Regions from separate parts of the Paenibacillus sp. FSL R5-0517 genome, predicted to be linked through region 2. Evidence: riboswitches for the same ligand, from Rfam matches in the RefSeq annotation. Region 2 holds a riboswitch; the other holds the start of a gene.
The links. A riboswitch is a leader RNA that binds a small molecule or an ion and turns the genes downstream of it on or off. The one in region 2 is predicted to bind FMN.
Positions count from the first base shown of each region.

Region 1: linked by a shared signal. The riboswitch ahead of MKX40_RS17290 (DMT family transporter) and the one ahead of ribD (bifunctional diaminohydroxyphosphoribosylaminopyrimidine deaminase/5-amino-6-(5-phosphoribosylamino)uracil reductase RibD) in region 2 are both predicted to bind FMN.

Region 1 covers NZ_CP150235.1:3,934,488-3,942,885, reverse strand. The annotation lists gene MKX40_RS17310 (YqcI/YcgG family protein) at 1-330, opposite strand, end outside; gene MKX40_RS17305 (LysE family transporter) at 413-1,039, opposite strand; gene MKX40_RS17300 (urea carboxylase-associated family protein) at 1,179-1,787, opposite strand; gene MKX40_RS17295 (amidase) at 1,842-3,338, opposite strand; gene MKX40_RS17290 (DMT family transporter) at 3,671-4,651, opposite strand; FMN riboswitch at 4,796-4,949, opposite strand; gene MKX40_RS17285 (DinB family protein) at 5,034-5,534, opposite strand; gene MKX40_RS17280 (CGNR zinc finger domain-containing protein) at 5,679-6,230, shown strand; gene MKX40_RS17275 (amidohydrolase family protein) at 6,342-7,718, shown strand; gene MKX40_RS17270 (amino acid permease) at 8,241-8,398, shown strand, end outside.
Region 2 covers NZ_CP150235.1:4,473,324-4,481,721, forward strand. The annotation lists gene MKX40_RS19845 (DUF2953 domain-containing protein) at 116-853, opposite strand; gene scpB (SMC-Scp complex subunit ScpB) at 1,269-1,925, opposite strand; gene MKX40_RS19855 (segregation/condensation protein A) at 1,894-2,694, opposite strand; gene ribE (6,7-dimethyl-8-ribityllumazine synthase) at 2,799-3,266, opposite strand; gene MKX40_RS19865 (bifunctional 3,4-dihydroxy-2-butanone-4-phosphate synthase/GTP cyclohydrolase II) at 3,369-4,601, opposite strand; gene ribE (riboflavin synthase) at 4,633-5,301, opposite strand; gene ribD (bifunctional diaminohydroxyphosphoribosylaminopyrimidine deaminase/5-amino-6-(5-phosphoribosylamino)uracil reductase RibD) at 5,328-6,431, opposite strand; FMN riboswitch at 6,752-6,918, opposite strand; gene MKX40_RS19880 (hypothetical protein) at 7,109-8,398, opposite strand, start outside.

The sequences.
Region 1 (8,398 bases), 540 kb from region 2:
CTGATATTGCTCTACCGTTGTATGCTCTTTCAGATCATTTGGCGTATCACAGATCACAACCATCGAAGCGTATTGACCGGTATCTCTGGACATAGGACCATACTGTCTGAGCAGATCGGCCATATCTACAGCGGCCTGTTCTGAACGAGGGTCACACGTAAAGCCGTATCTCAAATGTCCTGACAGAAATCCCATTCGTCCAGGTACACACGGATACGTGTTATTTTCATCGGCGATCATCTTGGCAAATTGCGAATAAGCGTCCTGCTGCCAAGATGGAAGACGCTCATATAAATTATTTATTTCGTCGGCACTATACAGCTCCGCCATGAATACCCAACTCCATTCCACATGATACCGTTACAGTATTAATGTGGGGGAAGTTGGGTGACTGTCCAGCCTGATTTTATTGTCAGAAAAAAATGGAACGCACAGCTTCGTACCCGAAATATAAACCAAATCCGATCAGGCAGATTCCCGAAATGATGGAGATCCAGCGCAATACATTCTCATTACTATGTTTGTGGAATCGGCTGGCCATGCCAGCCATAATGACATCCCACACCAGGATACCGATGAATATGCCTGAACTGTAGAGCAGCAAATGGGCCGTGTCGGTATGCTTCACAGTCGTCGCAAGAATGGAGCCGTAGATCCCGAGCCAAAACAAAATATTCAGTGGATTGGACAGGGCCATCAAAAAGCCGGATATAAAAGATTTCTGAACAGTGGCCTCTGCAGTAGTTGTACCTTGAATCCCCTGTTTCAGCTTCGAGAGCGTTTCCACTCCCGTGTAAATTAGAATAAAACTACCAAATGACCAGAGAAAAGAGCGCATGAACGGCGTGTCCAGAAAATGGGCAACCCCAAAGTAAATCAGCAGCATATACACCAGATCCGCAAACATGGCACCGAGCCCCAAAATCCATGCATGCATGAATCCATGTCGGGCTCCACGGTCGAGTTGGGCGGCGTTAATCGGACCGATTGGAGCGGACAATGATATTCCCAGAATAATATAACTGAACAGTACAGACATAAACACGTTCACTCCTTAACGGGTTCGATGAATTGTACCAGTCGTCACAGAACATGGGTACAAGTCATCGTATTCCCGCAAGGAGTGAATTAGAACAAGCTGCTTTTTATCGTATTGTATCAAGGCATTGTTTATTCTGTTAAAGTTCCACATCCAATTGGATTGGGGTGCAGTTGTAGCCGTTGCAAGAGCTTTCTTCACAAGGACAAGCGGAGAGCCCAATCGTGAGATCCATTAATGCCTCCATCTCGATATAATCCCCCGCACGAGAATCGGGAGCTACAACATCAATCTTGCCTTCACTGTCTACAACGGACTTCATAAACAAATTAAAGGGATAGTGTTGATCCGGTGGTAAGATCCCAAAGGGTTCCAGTGCCGTGTTCAGATTGTGGTAACAACTGGCGTGATCCTTTTTATCGTATAACACCTCATACATCTCTGGACGACAAGCGGAGTTGAAGAAATCATGTACCCCAACGGTGTCACGGACAATCTTGAGTATTGGTTGATATTGATTGGAATACAAATATTGTCCCGGTTTAATTCGGTAAGTACGCAATACGTCCATGGTCACACCGGGGTCCAAGCGATGGTTGGCATCTGTAGCATCGTACGCCACAAAATCAATAACTTGTTGTCCCTCAAGATCCGTTATGCGTAGTAAGGAACCTTTGCTTACTTTCAGAGCATATCCCGTTTTGGCAGGGATACGATAAGACTGTTTATGGCGCTGATTCGTATTCATCCGTCACATTCCTCCGCTACTTTTTGTTTTCAGTATGCGGAGCAGATGAAGTTTTCATGCTGGAAAAAGTGGATTACCTTTCATCCCGATCCAGAGGTCTGATTGTTCAAGCTGTGCAGCCAGATGTAATAACCAATCTTCACGTCCCTTGGTTGCCATCACTTGAACACCCATTGGCAAACCTTCAGGTGTGAGATGCAGAGGTACACTTATCGCAGGTTGGCCGGTCAGATTCGCAAGCTGGGTGAAAGGTGTATACGTAAGACTGGGCTCAAACATTTCATAGATGAGTTGTTGCTGCTGGGTCTTGTCCAATTCACTAATTCGCATCAGATTATGGATCTGTTCGTCGTGAGGTGTTAATTCTCCAATCTTAGGCGCAGAAAAAGCATTAACAGGTGTGACGTAGAAGTCATAACGCTCAAACAAGATAGACATCTGAGCTGCGGCTACATCCCATTCAGCTAAACTATGTACAAATTCTGCTGCCGACACCTTTTTGCCAGCTTCAGCCAGAACCCAGGATTCAATCTCCATATCATCGGAGGTCAGAGCACGGCCCATGGAGCGTTCCATGGAAGAGATCATCGCGGCCATCTCTCCACTGTTCATCATGTAATAGTTCTCCATTAATCTGACGCCGTTGACTGGACTCAGCTTTTCTTCAACATGATGACCTTGTTCTTCCAACCAGCGAACGAGCTTGAATACAGACTCCTTGGCTTCTGGACTGACGGGTGTACCTACGGGCGAATCGGTTGTGTATGCAATTTTCAGTTTGCGTTGATGTGGATAGCTCATATCTGCCAAGTAACTGCCTGGAAAGAGTGGCGCATGAAACGCAGCTTCAGGCTGTATGACTTGTAAAGTATCCAGCAATGCAGCACTGTCCCGAACCGAGCGAGAGAGGGCAAAATCAATCGATGCGCCTTGCCATTGACGACCAACTCCCGGTCCTACAGGTGTGCGCCCGCGGGTTGGCTTCAATCCAAACAATCCGCTAAAGGAAGCCGGGATACGAATCGAACCGCCTCCGTCACTGGCTCCAGCCAGGGGAACAATACCCGAAGCTACAGCCGCGGCGGAACCACCGCTTGATCCACCTGGCGAGTGGTTGATATTCCAGGGATTGCGACTTGGACCATGGAGGCGGGGCTCTGTAATATTTTTCAAGCCAAACTCGGGCGTATTCGTATGTCCTATGACGATAAAACCCGCATCTCGGAGTCGAGTGACAAAATTGGAATTGCGTAATGCCCGATGCTCGCTGAACAGACGGGAGCCTGAAGTCAGAAATTCACCTTCCAAGGATTGCGAGATATCTTTCAGGAGCAGGGGCACACCGGCAAAAGGTTGTTCTCCAGGGCGAACCAAACTGGCTTCCTCTCGTGCGCGATTTTCATATGTACGAATAACCGCATTGAGTTGCGGATTCACTTCTTCAAGGCGTGCAAACGCCGCTTCCAGCAATTCAACCGGGGATACTTCCCGGGATCGGATCAGTTCAGCCAAACCTAAGGCGTCGTAGGAGGTATATGAGAATGAAGACATGATGATCGTTCCTCTCTGAATATAATTCATCTGTTTATTCCATATGTCATCGTACCACCGGATTAGACAAAAGACAAAACATAGAAGAGACGTAGTGCAATGATTTGCATATTCAATATGTGGTTGAAGGGAAAAGAGGGGAGGAGTTTCGATATCAGTTGCGATATCGAAATAAAACAGGGGGTTAGTAGCTCGTCTTACTAATTGAAAAAATGATCTAGTCATATCAATGGAGTGGAAATGAAAAAGCCATTGCTCATCTAATCCGATGTACAATGGCTTTCTTTTAATATTTGATAATTATTGCTTTAGATGTGATCCTCGGATTTACCTTACTCTGTCCGCAGCTTTGGTGCGGCATCGGCAACAGTGGATGATCTTTCTTGCTGTTTGGAAATGGCAAAGAGGGCAACCCAGATCAAGATGAAACCAAGCAACTGCTCCCATGTAATCAGTGTACGGAAAGCAATCCAGTTCACCAACACACCTGCCATCGGGAAGCTAAGCTCTGCGAGTGTTGCAACAGAAGCTTTGGTTGAGGACAGACCTTTGTAATACAGCAGAAGACTTAGCAAACCTGGTAACAATGCCTGACCAAGAATATTGAGGATAACAGCAGTCTGTTCACCCGTTCCGGATGGAAACGTCCATGCCGCACCTTCGTTCCACGTCATAAAAATCAGGAGTGGGAGGGCAACGACAAAGCGAAGGGAGGTGACGGTTTCGTAACGCGCCTGTCCCAGCATCAATCGTCCCATAACGGTTGAACCTCCCCATAAGGCAGCAGCCCCAAGGGATAACAAGCTTCCAGCATGAATCCAGTTGTCCCAGTTACCTAATGGCAATGTGAAGCCGAATGTGAGCAGATACGTTCCTGCTAATGCGATGAAGAACAATCCACCGAAGCGACGTGGTAACGTCTCTTTCAATAACAGCTTAGCCAGCACGATAGCGAAGAGTGGTTGCATTTTTTGCAATAAAAGAACCGTGTTTGGATCATTATGCGTAAGTGCCATGGTGAACAACACCGTTGCGAGAGCTGAACCTCCCCATGAGATAAAGATCACGGCAATCCAGTAGCGAGCACGCAGGTTTTTCAGATCAGCCCGAAATTTCCACAGCACAGGAATGGCAATCAAACTGACGATGATATGTTCCACCAGTACAATCTGCGTGGATGTCATCGTATTTAGCAAAATAATGCGGAAGAGTGGGTCGACACCCCATAAAGCGGCGCCGAGAACTACAAGCCAGAATCCGGTATTACTTCGTTCCTTGCGGTAAACAGGTGATGCTGCTGATGTCTTTTCCATATTCAGGACTCCTTCGTCAGAACACGGAATCTTCAGTTGGCAAAATCGACAAAAGCCCTCGTTTTGGTATATACCAAATAAACGGGGGCTCATCCAAGGACATGCGTCAGGAAAGAGGCCTTCCCGTGAACGGCATGTCAATGTGTTGATCTTCTCTCATCCGGACTGTACCGTCGGCCTTGGATTCACACCAAGTCAGTCGCTAAATGTCCTTTGTTAAGAACAAATAGCGAGTCGCGGGCTGGTTCCGAAGAACATCACCGCCGGTTGGGAATTGCACCCTACCCCGAAGATCCTATTCAATTATATAGTGTGTTGAACAAGCTGTAACATTAATAAGTTCATCTTATTCCTGTAAGCGCTAGCAGTTCAAGCATTTTTTTTAGAAAACGATTTTCCAGCTTCCTTGCTGTCTGCGAAGCAGCACAATCTGTCCTGCGTGATAGGCATCATGAAGTATCCAGCGGGCAAGTTCGTGTACCCATTTCTCTTCGGAGTCCATATACGCAGCTTCAAGGTCTGACTCTTCAAGTGCAGCCAATTGATCTCGCAATTGTTGGGCTAATCGAGTTGTACTCTTCATCAGTGTATTCCATCCGGCTGTGTCCGTTGCATCTCCAGGATTGCCAAACGTGTATTCATTGGAGTCTACAGCAGGAAGGGTAGGTTCTTTACCTTGCATGCGACATAATAAGCGATGATTGTAATAATACATATGGTTAACCAACTGCCAGATGCTTAATCCTCCTGAGGGTGGAATCCAGGCTGCTTGCTCTGCTGTAAGACCTTCCAAAGACTTCGACAAAGGTACAATCCAATTGCATTGATCCCATGTATCATCCTTTTGAATCAGTAACACATCTAATGCTGTTGTTTTCGTCATTGCCGTTCCTCCTTGAGTATTATTGTGATGTATGACGTAACTAGCTAAAACTGATTAATGAGGTTACACTTAATATAACACATCAAAGACAGAGTGTAACCACCTTTATTGAATTAAGATGGTTACACTAAACGGAGGTAGACAATGGACAGACTTTGGACTGATTTTGTAAACAGCGATTATCACGATTGGCGTGGGGGAGATCGATCGGAGGACAGGCTCGGGAAGGCGAACTGGCAGCAAGAATTTCTGGATCGATGGCAACTTCAGGCTTCTGTTCCTGCTTCTCCAGAAGATGAGTTATTGATGAGAGACTTCAGGAATGAATTGATGGCTCTTGGAGCCCGCTTGTCTTCTGGAGCATCATTAACGGATGAAGAACAACAATGGCTGAATGATGTTATGGAAGCAGGGTATGTAAAAAGAACATTGACTACAATTGATCAGGGACTGAAACTCCAACTAATAGCTGTAGAAGCTCATTGGCAACAGGTTATGGCTGAGGTAGCTGCTGACTTTGCAACAACGTTGGTGGAGGGAGAAGGGGGCAGAATTCGGATCTGTGATAATTCGGATTGCCGCTGGATGTTCTATGATGATACCCGAAGCAGAACTCAGAAGTACTGTGATGATAAGATGTGCGGCAACCTGATGAAGGTCAGAAGATTTCGAGCCAAACGCAAAACCCAAAATTGAAAAATATTAACAACAGCTATATAATGTATATATACTAGCGAAATAATAGTCAGAAGCATTACGGGTTCGTATGCAGGATGTAATCGTCTTTCAAACCAAAATAGATGGGAGATGTGTCTTGTGAAGACTAGTTATCTGTTGAAAAATGGCTGCGTGTTGTCGATGGATGCACGGATTGGACAGTATAAAAGGGCGGACGTTCTAATTCAGGATTCATTAATCATGGCGATTCAACCCGACCTAGATATTCCGGATGTGGAGGTCATCGATGCTTCATCCATGATTATTATGCCTGGGCTGGTGGATACACATCGGCATATGTGGGAATCACTGGTCAAAACAGCGGGAACCAATTGGTCATTGCCTGTTTATTTGCAGAATCTCTATTATGGTGCGATGGGAAGCAAGCTCCGCCCACAGGATAGTTATATTGCTAACCTGCTCGGTTCCTTGGAAGCGCTTAATGCAGGTGTTACGACAGTGTTGGATTGGAGCATGCCGTATTCCTCAGACCATACGGATGAACTGATTCGTGGTCTTCAGGATGCGGGGATTCGGGCAGTATTTGCTCACGGAGTTCCTGGTGAGACGAACTACTGGAACCGGGATAGTCAACTGACATATTCAAACGATGTGCGAAGAGTCAAAGAACGTTATTTTTCATCACGGGATCAATTGCTTACTTATGGGCTTGCTATTCGTGGTCCGGAGTTCAGTCATTGGGATACAACGGTAAAAGAGATCGAGCTGGCCCAAGAACTGGATGCCATCTGTTCCATGCACGCCGGATTTGGCAGCTGGGGATCGGTAGATCGCTCGGTTAGTCACATGTATGAAGCGGGGTTGTTAAGTCCTCGAGTAAATATTGTTCATGGTAACACCATGGGGATGGATGAATATAAAATGTTGGCGGATAGCGGTGCTTCCCTGTCGGTCACACCTGAGGTTGAAATGATGATGGGTCATGGATACCCGGCCACCGGCTATTTTCTTGAACATGGGGGAACCCCTACACTTGGTGTAGATGTTGTCACGTCCACAGGCGGAGATATGTTCTCGCAGATGAAGTTTGCACTTCAGGCAGAACGATCCAGAGCCAACGAACAACTTCTGCAGCAGGGTGAGATGCCAGGTGAATTGAACTTGCAGTCCAGCCAAGTACTGCGATTTGCAACTTCGGCTGGTGCACAAGCATTGGGATTGGAGCAGAAGGTCGGTACGTTGACCCCAGGAAAGGAAGCAGATCTGATCATGATTCGTACTACGGATCTGAATCTGTTCCCCGTCCATGATCCAATCGGCGCTGTCGTTCAGTTCGCCAATCCTTCCAATGTGGATACGGTCTTTGTAGCAGGTAAACTCGTGAAGCGAGAGGGTAAGCTGCTCCATGTTGATTTGGACGCCATTCGTCATACCGCGATGCAGAGCCAAGAATATTTGTTATCCCAGTACCGGATGTCAGACGCGGAGAGAATTGCTTTTTCCTGATTCGCTTTTTCATAAAAGCCAAGAAATAGTTACTTCGTATTTTCATATACACCTCTAGCTGTATAAAGAGGAAAGGAAGAGCCATATCATGCGATGTGGCTCTTTTACATGCTTGCATATCGTCGAATTAGACAGGATAACGGAGGAAGGGACAGCGGAAAAAGACGAAAAAAGCTCTCATTCTCTTGGCTTCATATAACAGAGGGTTATAGATTATTTACTTAGAAAATAAGGCTCATAAAAACTGCGCATAATATAAATTATACGCAGTTTTGTTTTAAATCGATTTTCATATTCAATCCCGTGCAACAGTTCATGATAATTTTCGCGAAAAAAGAACAAAATAAGAGATCCTTAAAAATAAATTTAACCAAGCAACGCGATAACGTGTAGAATTCGATAGGTTTTTATAGGTGATCGATAAGATAGAACAAATGACTTTTTCATAGAACAGATGGGAAACCATTTAATCTCTGCTGCATCCATAGCACATTCAAGATTCATGACGAGAGGAACATGACTATGCGTGAGAACGAACATCGATCTTCATTATTTCGTAAAAAACCAATTGCTTCGGAGGGAGATAACAGCAGTGCATTAAAACGGGCGCTCGGCCCTTTGGACTTAACCACACTTGGGGTAGGTGCAATTATTGGTACCGGGATTTTTGTGCTGACCGG
Region 2 (8,398 bases):
TTGATCTAACCATATCATCCCCAAACTTGAAGGGACTTATGTAAATAAGCAATTTAAGTACACTCCCTGAACTCCAACCTCATACTCCCAAAAACAGACCGACTAAGATGGACATCTACAGTGCTGTCCCACTAAGTTTTTTCTTTTGCTTTCGCTTCTCCTTACGCTTACGGCGTTGTTCTTGAAGAAGCTTGAGCCACATCTGCCATCCGCCTTCGACTTGGAGCACACGGGTTAGCAGTGTAAATCCAGCGATCAAAAGAGCTGTAATCCGAATCTTTACTCTGCAATCGAGCTCTGTTCTGAACTCCATTTCGTCTGACCACACCGGCATCACCTGAAGCACGGGTGTCTCATCGAACCGAATCTGATAGGTGAGAAAACCAACAATAATGGACTTGATACTCCACACCCAGCCCGTCAGCACCGCGGTGTATGCTGCATCGCCAACGCCAATGTGGGTAGACCAGGACAGTTGAGTCATATGCACATGCATGAGTGTTTGCTTGAGCCACAGCTTGAGTGCATCAGTCGCTCTTAGCATAACCTTTACATCTTTGGCCCACTTTTTGACTTTACGTTTGTTCACCCGCTCACTACCCTGGGCTTCCCCTCTGGAATGATTCATGGACTGTTCAGTTTTGACCAGAAAACCTTCCTTCATATTGCGAAAAACAATACTTGGGATCTCATAGTTAATCCGCACAATTCCATAAAGAACACGAACATTAATATTGGCGTAATCATCACTTTTATGCTTACTGAATGTAAAATGTACATGAACATTTGAGATGAGGACTGCGGCAATCAGCAATGCGAACAATAAACCGATTCCTCCAAGCCAAATCCACACAGGCCTTACCTCCAAGCCCTCAATTCTTTTCTCGTCTAGTATGGCACTCTGGATAGGAAAAAATTCACGTCTGACCTAAAAATCCCATTTCAGATTTATTTGGAACCGGTCCGTAACCTTTTATATAGACAAATTTGGACTTAAGATTAGTTACACTGGTCCTCCGATGACAGAATAACCTTCCGATTGCTGTTATCCCCAGATTTTTTTGATTCCCTTCTCTAAAGGGTAAATCCGGGGATAAGCGTATGCTTCCGATGCAGCTTTCTTTCAGAAAGCTTTTAGGCGAACACTCCGTTTCTTCAGATTATTTCTGTCCTCTCCGTTATGTGTAAAATCTTTAGTTCAATCTATCTAAAACAATGCACAAATAACCGACTCCACTGCTGGGTGTCGGTTATCATGAATTTGCAAATTAGAATGATGAATCCGTATTATCGTCTTCGTTGTCTATTTGACTCCCATCATCTGTCGGATCAGCGCTTTCCGGTTCCAATTGTTGCAAATCCAGTTTGTTGAACAACAGTTGTGTCTCTTCCTCCAGGTTTTCCGAATCTTCAAACAACCCTGGTTCCGGAAGGTCTTTGATTGAAGCTAGTCCGAAATAATCCAGAAATGACTTGGTCGTTCCGTACAAAATGGGGCGTCCAATTGCCTCCGCTCGTCCCACTTCAATGATTAGATCCTTATTCACAAGTGTATGAATAGCCCGCTCCGATTTTACACCGCGAATCTCCTCAATCTCAACCCGGGTAATCGGCTGCCTGTACGCCACGATGGCCAATGTCTCCAGAGCCGCCTGGGATAAGGAAGTCCGTGCTGGAGAGTACGCCAGTTTCTCAAAATACACAGCATGCTCAGGCAAGGTACCCAGCTGAACTACGCCAGCAATCTTGAGAATCTGTACACCTCGACCCTGCTGTGAAAATTCACGAATCATCTCCTCAATCGCGTCCGTTACAAGCTCCACTCGCTGGTCGACGATCTCGGCAATTTGTTTGATACTTAGACCCTCTTCTCCGGACAAAAACAGCAGGCCTTCAATAATCGATTTCAATTTCGGAAAATCCATGATTCTTTGTTTCCCCTCTCCACTCCATAACGATATCCTCAAACAACCGTTCCTGATAACAGACAATCTGCTTCATCTTCATCAGTTCCAGCACCGCCAGAAAAGTGACAACAATCTCATGGCGATAGATATGCTCATCCATCAATTTGGAGAATAACAGTCTGCCTCCCGGCCCCATACTTTCCAAAGCGCCGATGACATCCCGTATCCGGTCCTTAACCGAAATCTCATCCCGTTTGATACGGGTTACGGTTGTACGCTTCTCAGCCTTGCGTAGCGCCTTCTGAAATGCTGCAATCAGGTCAGAGGTATGTAATCCCTCAACCGGGTTCGAAGGAGCTTCTACAGGCATATAAGGGCGCAGATCCTCGGGCTCTTTGGAAAATATAAGGCTGCGTTCCCACTCACGTTCATGAAGATGTCGCGCAATTCCCTTGTACTTGCGATATTCTATCAGACGTGCAATGAGCTCTGCACGTGGATCATAATCTTCTTCTTCCATAAAATCATAATCCTCGAAGTCTTCAATTACCGGTGGTTTGGGCAGTAGAAGTTTGCTCTTGATCGACAGCAGTGTAGCAGCCATGACCAGAAATTCACTTGTAATATCCAGTTCCAGTTCCTGCATCGAATGCAGATACGCCATGTATTGATCGGTAATATCGCTGATGGGAATATCCTGGATATGAATTTCAGCCTTGTCAATCAGGTGAAGCAGCAGATCCAAAGGCCCTTCAAAAGTCTCCAGTTTGTATGTAACTACCGTCACTAGACGAATCCTCCCGCCAGAAAAATACAAAACCCTGCCAAGCCGTCCGAATTCGGTCTCCCGTCTTCGTCTGCGCATAGCAGGGCACTACTATTAAATAAGCACTATTTTAGCTGTTTCGTCAAGTTTGCCATCTCAATTGCCGCCGTAGCTGCATCCCAACCTTTGTTACCCGCCTTGGTTCCGGCACGTTCAATCGCTTGTTCAATATTTTCTGTCGTAACCAATCCGAAGATCGTAGGCACGCCAGTTTTCAGGTTAATTGCTGCTACCCCTTTAGCCATCTCGTTGCACACATAATCGTAATGTGTAGTTGATCCACGGATAACGGTTCCCAGGGTAATCACTGCATCATACTTGCCGCTCTCTGCCATTTTCTGCGCAATCAAAGGGATTTCGAACGCTCCTGGAACCCAGGCTACATCCACTTCATCATCCTGCACACCGTGACGTTTGAATGCATCGAGCGCTGCGCTAAGCAATTTACTGGTGATAAATTCGTTGAAACGTCCAACGACAACTCCATATCTGGATCCTTCTGATACTAAATGTCCTTCGAAAAATTGTGGCATTCAAGTCATCTCCCTAACGGTATAATGTAATGTAAGTAACGGAAATTCCTAAGTAATCAATTCCATAAATTACATGGTGAACGTTGATCATCTAAAACGCATTTACTGTTCGTTCTGCTCGATATCATCAAACTTGAGAAGATGCCCCAGCTTGGCTTGCTTCGTATGAAGATACACCGTATTGTCCTCGTTCTCTTTCATTTGGATCGCAACACGCTCTACGACTTCAAGTCCATATCCTTCAAGACCTTTAATTTTACGAGGATTATTGGTTAGCAGTCTGATCTGACGAACCCCAAGGTCTTTCAGAATTTGGGCGCCAATTCCATAATCACGCAAGTCGGCAGCAAATCCCAGCTTCAGGTTTGCATCCACCGTATCCAGACCTTCCTCTTGCAGCTTGTAGGCTTTGAGTTTGTTGATGAGTCCAATGCCTCGACCTTCCTGTCTCATGTAAAGCAGTACGCCGTTGCCTTCTTCATTGATCTGTTTGAGTGCCGCATCAAACTGAGGACCACAGTCACAACGATGGGAATGGAATACATCGCCTGTCAGACATTCAGAGTGTACCCGCACAAGTACAGGTTTGGAACCATCAATCTCACCTTTAACCAGAGCCACATGTTCCTTGTTGTCTACAGCATTTGTATAGGCCACTGCTTGAAACTCGCCAAAGTCTGTTGGCATACGTACAGCCACTTCACGTTGAACCAGCTGTTCTTTTTCATTACGGTAACGAATCATGTCCTGAATACTGATCAGCTTCAGATCATGTTTGCGGGCAATCTCCTGCAGATCCGGAAGTCTGGCCATTGTGCCATCTTCCTTAATCACTTCACAGATAACGCCTGCGGGATACGAACCACACATAATGGCCAAATCTACTGCCGCTTCTGTGTGGCCCGCACGACGAAGTACACCGCCGTCTTTTGCAATCAGCGGGAACATGTGACCAGGCTTACGGAAGTCTCCGGCTTTCGCCTCAGGATCGATCAGACCTTTCACAGTAATAGAGCGTTCATGTGCCGAGATACCGGTTGTGGTATCTTTGTGGTCCACAGAGACCGTGAAAGCAGTTCCGTGGAAATCCGTATTTTGTTGAACCATTGGTTTCAAGTTAAGTTCATCCGCACGTTGTTGTGTAATCGGAACACAGACCAGACCTCTACCTTCAGTAATCATGAAATTAATGACTTCAGGTGTCGCCTTTTCAGCCAAAGCGATAAAATCGCCTTCATTCTCCCGATCTTCATCATCCACAACAATGACGGGTTTGCCACGCATGAGATCATATATGGCTGCTTCTATCGTGTCCAAAATGGATTGTTCTGACATTGTCCCACCTCCAGTTTATTTCTTTCTCTATTTATGCAAATCCGTGATTGGCGAGAAAATCTTCACTGATACTGCGCGGCTTGCCAGCACCCGTCTCTCGATGTCCTCTCCCATACTGGAGCAGATGATCCACATATTTGCCCAAAATATCGCATTCGATATTAATGGTATCCCCTGTCTTTTTCACATTTAGTACAGTTTCACCAATGGTATGCGGGATAATGGAAACCGTGAATGCGGTATCCGATGTATGGACAACGGTCAAGCTAATGCCATCCAGTGTAACCGATCCTTTGGGGATCAGGTATTTGAACAACTGGTGATCATCCGGCTTGATCTCAAACACAATCGCATTCTGATCACGTGTTATACTGCCAATCACTCCAGTACCATCGACATGGCCCTGAACGATATGTCCGCCAAAACGGCCACCGGATTGCATGGCCCGCTCCAGATTAACTTTACTGCCGGATTGCAGCTGACTGAGATTGGTATGGCGATACGTTTCAGGCATGACATCGGCGGTAAAGCCGCCACCTTCCAACGTTGTCGCAGTTAAACATACTCCGTTCACTGCTACACTATCACCTATCTTCAGATCGTCCATGATGGCGGAAGCTCCGATATTCAGGACCATCGCTTCGCCTTTCCGACCAATACGCCGGATCTGACCAACTTCTTCCACCAAACCGGTAAACATGCTGCCGCCTCCCTTGTTTAATTTATTTATTCAGGCCACACCGGAATACCGCCAATGCTGATATTATCTCCAACTTGTTCGATCTCCAACTGATTCAATTGAATTGCCTGATTCATACGTTCCACACCCTCGAAGCGGAAACTGCCAGGTGTATCATAACCGCCTACAATCTTAGGAGCGATAAACATGAGCAGTCGATCGACCAAACGTGCCTCCAGCATCGCTCCATTCAGAGTGCCTCCGCCTTCAAGCAAAATCGAACCAATCTCACGCTCACCCAACTTGCTAAGTCCGTTTAACAGATCCACACGTGGTCCAGGACCACAGCGGATAATTTCAACACCGTAGGCTTCCAAACGTTCAGCAGCTTCAGGACTGGCTTCGTCTGTTGTCAATACCCATGTCGGAGCAAGACCATCCTTAACCATTTTGGAACCTACTGGAAGACGCAACTTGGAATCCACCACGATTCGTACCGGGCTGATGCCTTCCACTTGCAAGCGGGTTGTAAGCTCCGGATTATCTGCGATCACCGTGTCGACACCAACCATAATGCCTTGGTGACGATGACGAAGGGCATGCACAATCTCACGAGCGGACTCGTTGGAGATCCACTTACTGTCTCCGCTGCGAGTGGCAATTTTCCCATCCAAAGTCGTAGCCGTTTTCAGTGTCACGAAAGGAAGGCCTGTTGTAATAAATTTAATGAATTTTTCATTCATGCGTCTTCCACGCTCACGCAGTACGCCAACTTCAACTTCAATGCCTTGTTGACGAAGCATGCTTATGCCTCTGCCGGATACTTGCGGATTTGGATCTTCACAACATACCACAACACGTTTTACCTTTTCATGAATCAGGCGTTCACTGCAAGGTGGCGTCTTGCCATAATGACTGCAGGGCTCAAGTGTAACGTATACCGTACTGCCTTCTGCATCGCTGCCCGCCATGTTCAGTGCATGTACCTCCGCATGACCGGTTCCACGTTTCAGATGGCTCCCAAGGCCTACAATACGCCCCTCTTTCACAACCACACATCCAACAACCGGATTAATTCCCGTCTGTCCCTGTGCTCGTTCCGCCATATCTAGTGCCAGTGCCATATAAAATTCATCATTGATCATTTCCAAATCCGTTCACCCCGCGGTTTAAAGTCTTGTTTATTAAAAAATCCCCGTCGAACAACCGTTCGATGGGGATGATGAGAGACAAATGTCAACAACAGGAGTGAAATGGATACAGCACGCCAACACTTTGCCCAAAACTTCATTTCGGGCAAGTGAAAATAGACACATACCTTAATGAACATCAATTACAGGTAAAGAGCTTTATCGTGTGGCATATGTATGGAACTGTCCGGCCTAACCGGATCTTCCCTGCACAGTGCAAGACAAACACATCGTGACTGTACAGCCAAACTCCTGCTGAATGCAAACCTGTTAGGTCTGCACCTCTCCTTCTCCCATCCAGACTATACTGTCGGTTCTGGAATTACACCAGATCAGCCATCTGCCACAGGCAGACAGGTCACGGACTTTGCATCAAGTGCTGGACATGTGTCCTTACACTCTCTGCATCACCGCCGGTAGGGAATTGCACCCTGCCCTGAAGGATTGCTTTCGTTATTAATTGGATGTTAGCACTTTAATGCCAAAAAATCAATTGTTTTTTGTTCCTTTTTGTCACATACTAACTTTTAATAAGCTAAGATACAGCAAAAAAAACCGCATCTCACTAAGAGACACGATTTTTTAGTTTTTAGATTTTAGATTTTAGTTTACATCCTTCTCAGTTCCATCACAGCATTCTACATATCAGGAAAACACCAACGCACCATATGCTTCAAATCTTTGGCATTGTGAAAGGGCAAGCGGTCAGGTTCTGGCAGCGGCGAACTGGGAAGCGGAATACCTCTCGCAACTCTTCTGACCCAACTTGTGGAATCGATCGCGATAGCCGAGCATTGCCAGCGTCCAGTCGTCCTCGGTCGAAACGTTCTCTGCAAATCGGTTTTTCCCGGCATGTCAGGAAAGACACCATCGAGATATTCAACGATAACGCGTTTGTCTCTGACTTCATGACAGTATACCGTCACCCATACACCTTCCCTGACCCGAACAGCATACACATCTCCAGCTTCTGCCTCCCCTGTGCCTGCATCAGGAGATTTCTTTGGCACTTTCCCTCGAACACTTCTCATCTTCTCCAATGCTCCCAGGATCGTTTCCTTTACAGATGGACTCTCTTCAGGCTTATCCGCAAGAGATATATTACTCAGATCAAAATCATGGAATATCTTGTTCAGGTTGTTCTCATTAATTCCGACAGATGAGTCCCACCACGCCAGAGGCGCCTGTACCTCAACCCGCACATTGGGGCGCGCGTCACGCTGTATGTAAGTCGTGTATTCTGTGATCATTCCGGGATGTTCCGGCGTATCCAGTATGCCAATCAGAGCTAATGTCTCAAGCAAGTCCCGATAGGCATATTCCTTTTGTGTAGGCAAAAGACGTTCCTTCTTGAGTGCTATTGCTGCTTTGCTGTAGCGTGTTTTTGGAGGTAATTGGCGCAGCACCGTTAACACCGCACGGAGTGTCCAGTGGTCGTAATCATTAGGTATTGGAAGCTCCTGCGCGGAAGCTAGCTCTCGAAGTGCCAGTACATGTCCAAAGGGATCACCATCCAAAGGTGTTCCATTGGTCATGCGCCAATACCATTGCAACGTCGAGTCGGTTGCTTGATCTACGCTTAATCCGCAGATCTGACAAGTACTCGAAGATGGATGTGGCGTGTGTTCATGGCTTGGCATACCGCTTGCAATAAGCTTGCCCGTAATCAGCGAGCGCCAGATCATGGGTGCTGACCACATCGATGCAACAAAGGCCTGTGCTGCTTCATTTATCGTCCATTGATTTGCAAGTTGTTTCAGCTCAGTGATCGTTTCATCATGCCCCGGACGTACAAACCGGTTCGGTTCATGCCCCGCTGTCTCAAGCGCTTCTAAATCCGGTGTGGATATACTCTGAGAAACATCATGTCGGGATGCCTGTAGTTTTTCGTCCCATCGTGTGGGTCCGCTATAGACTTGTTTTAACAA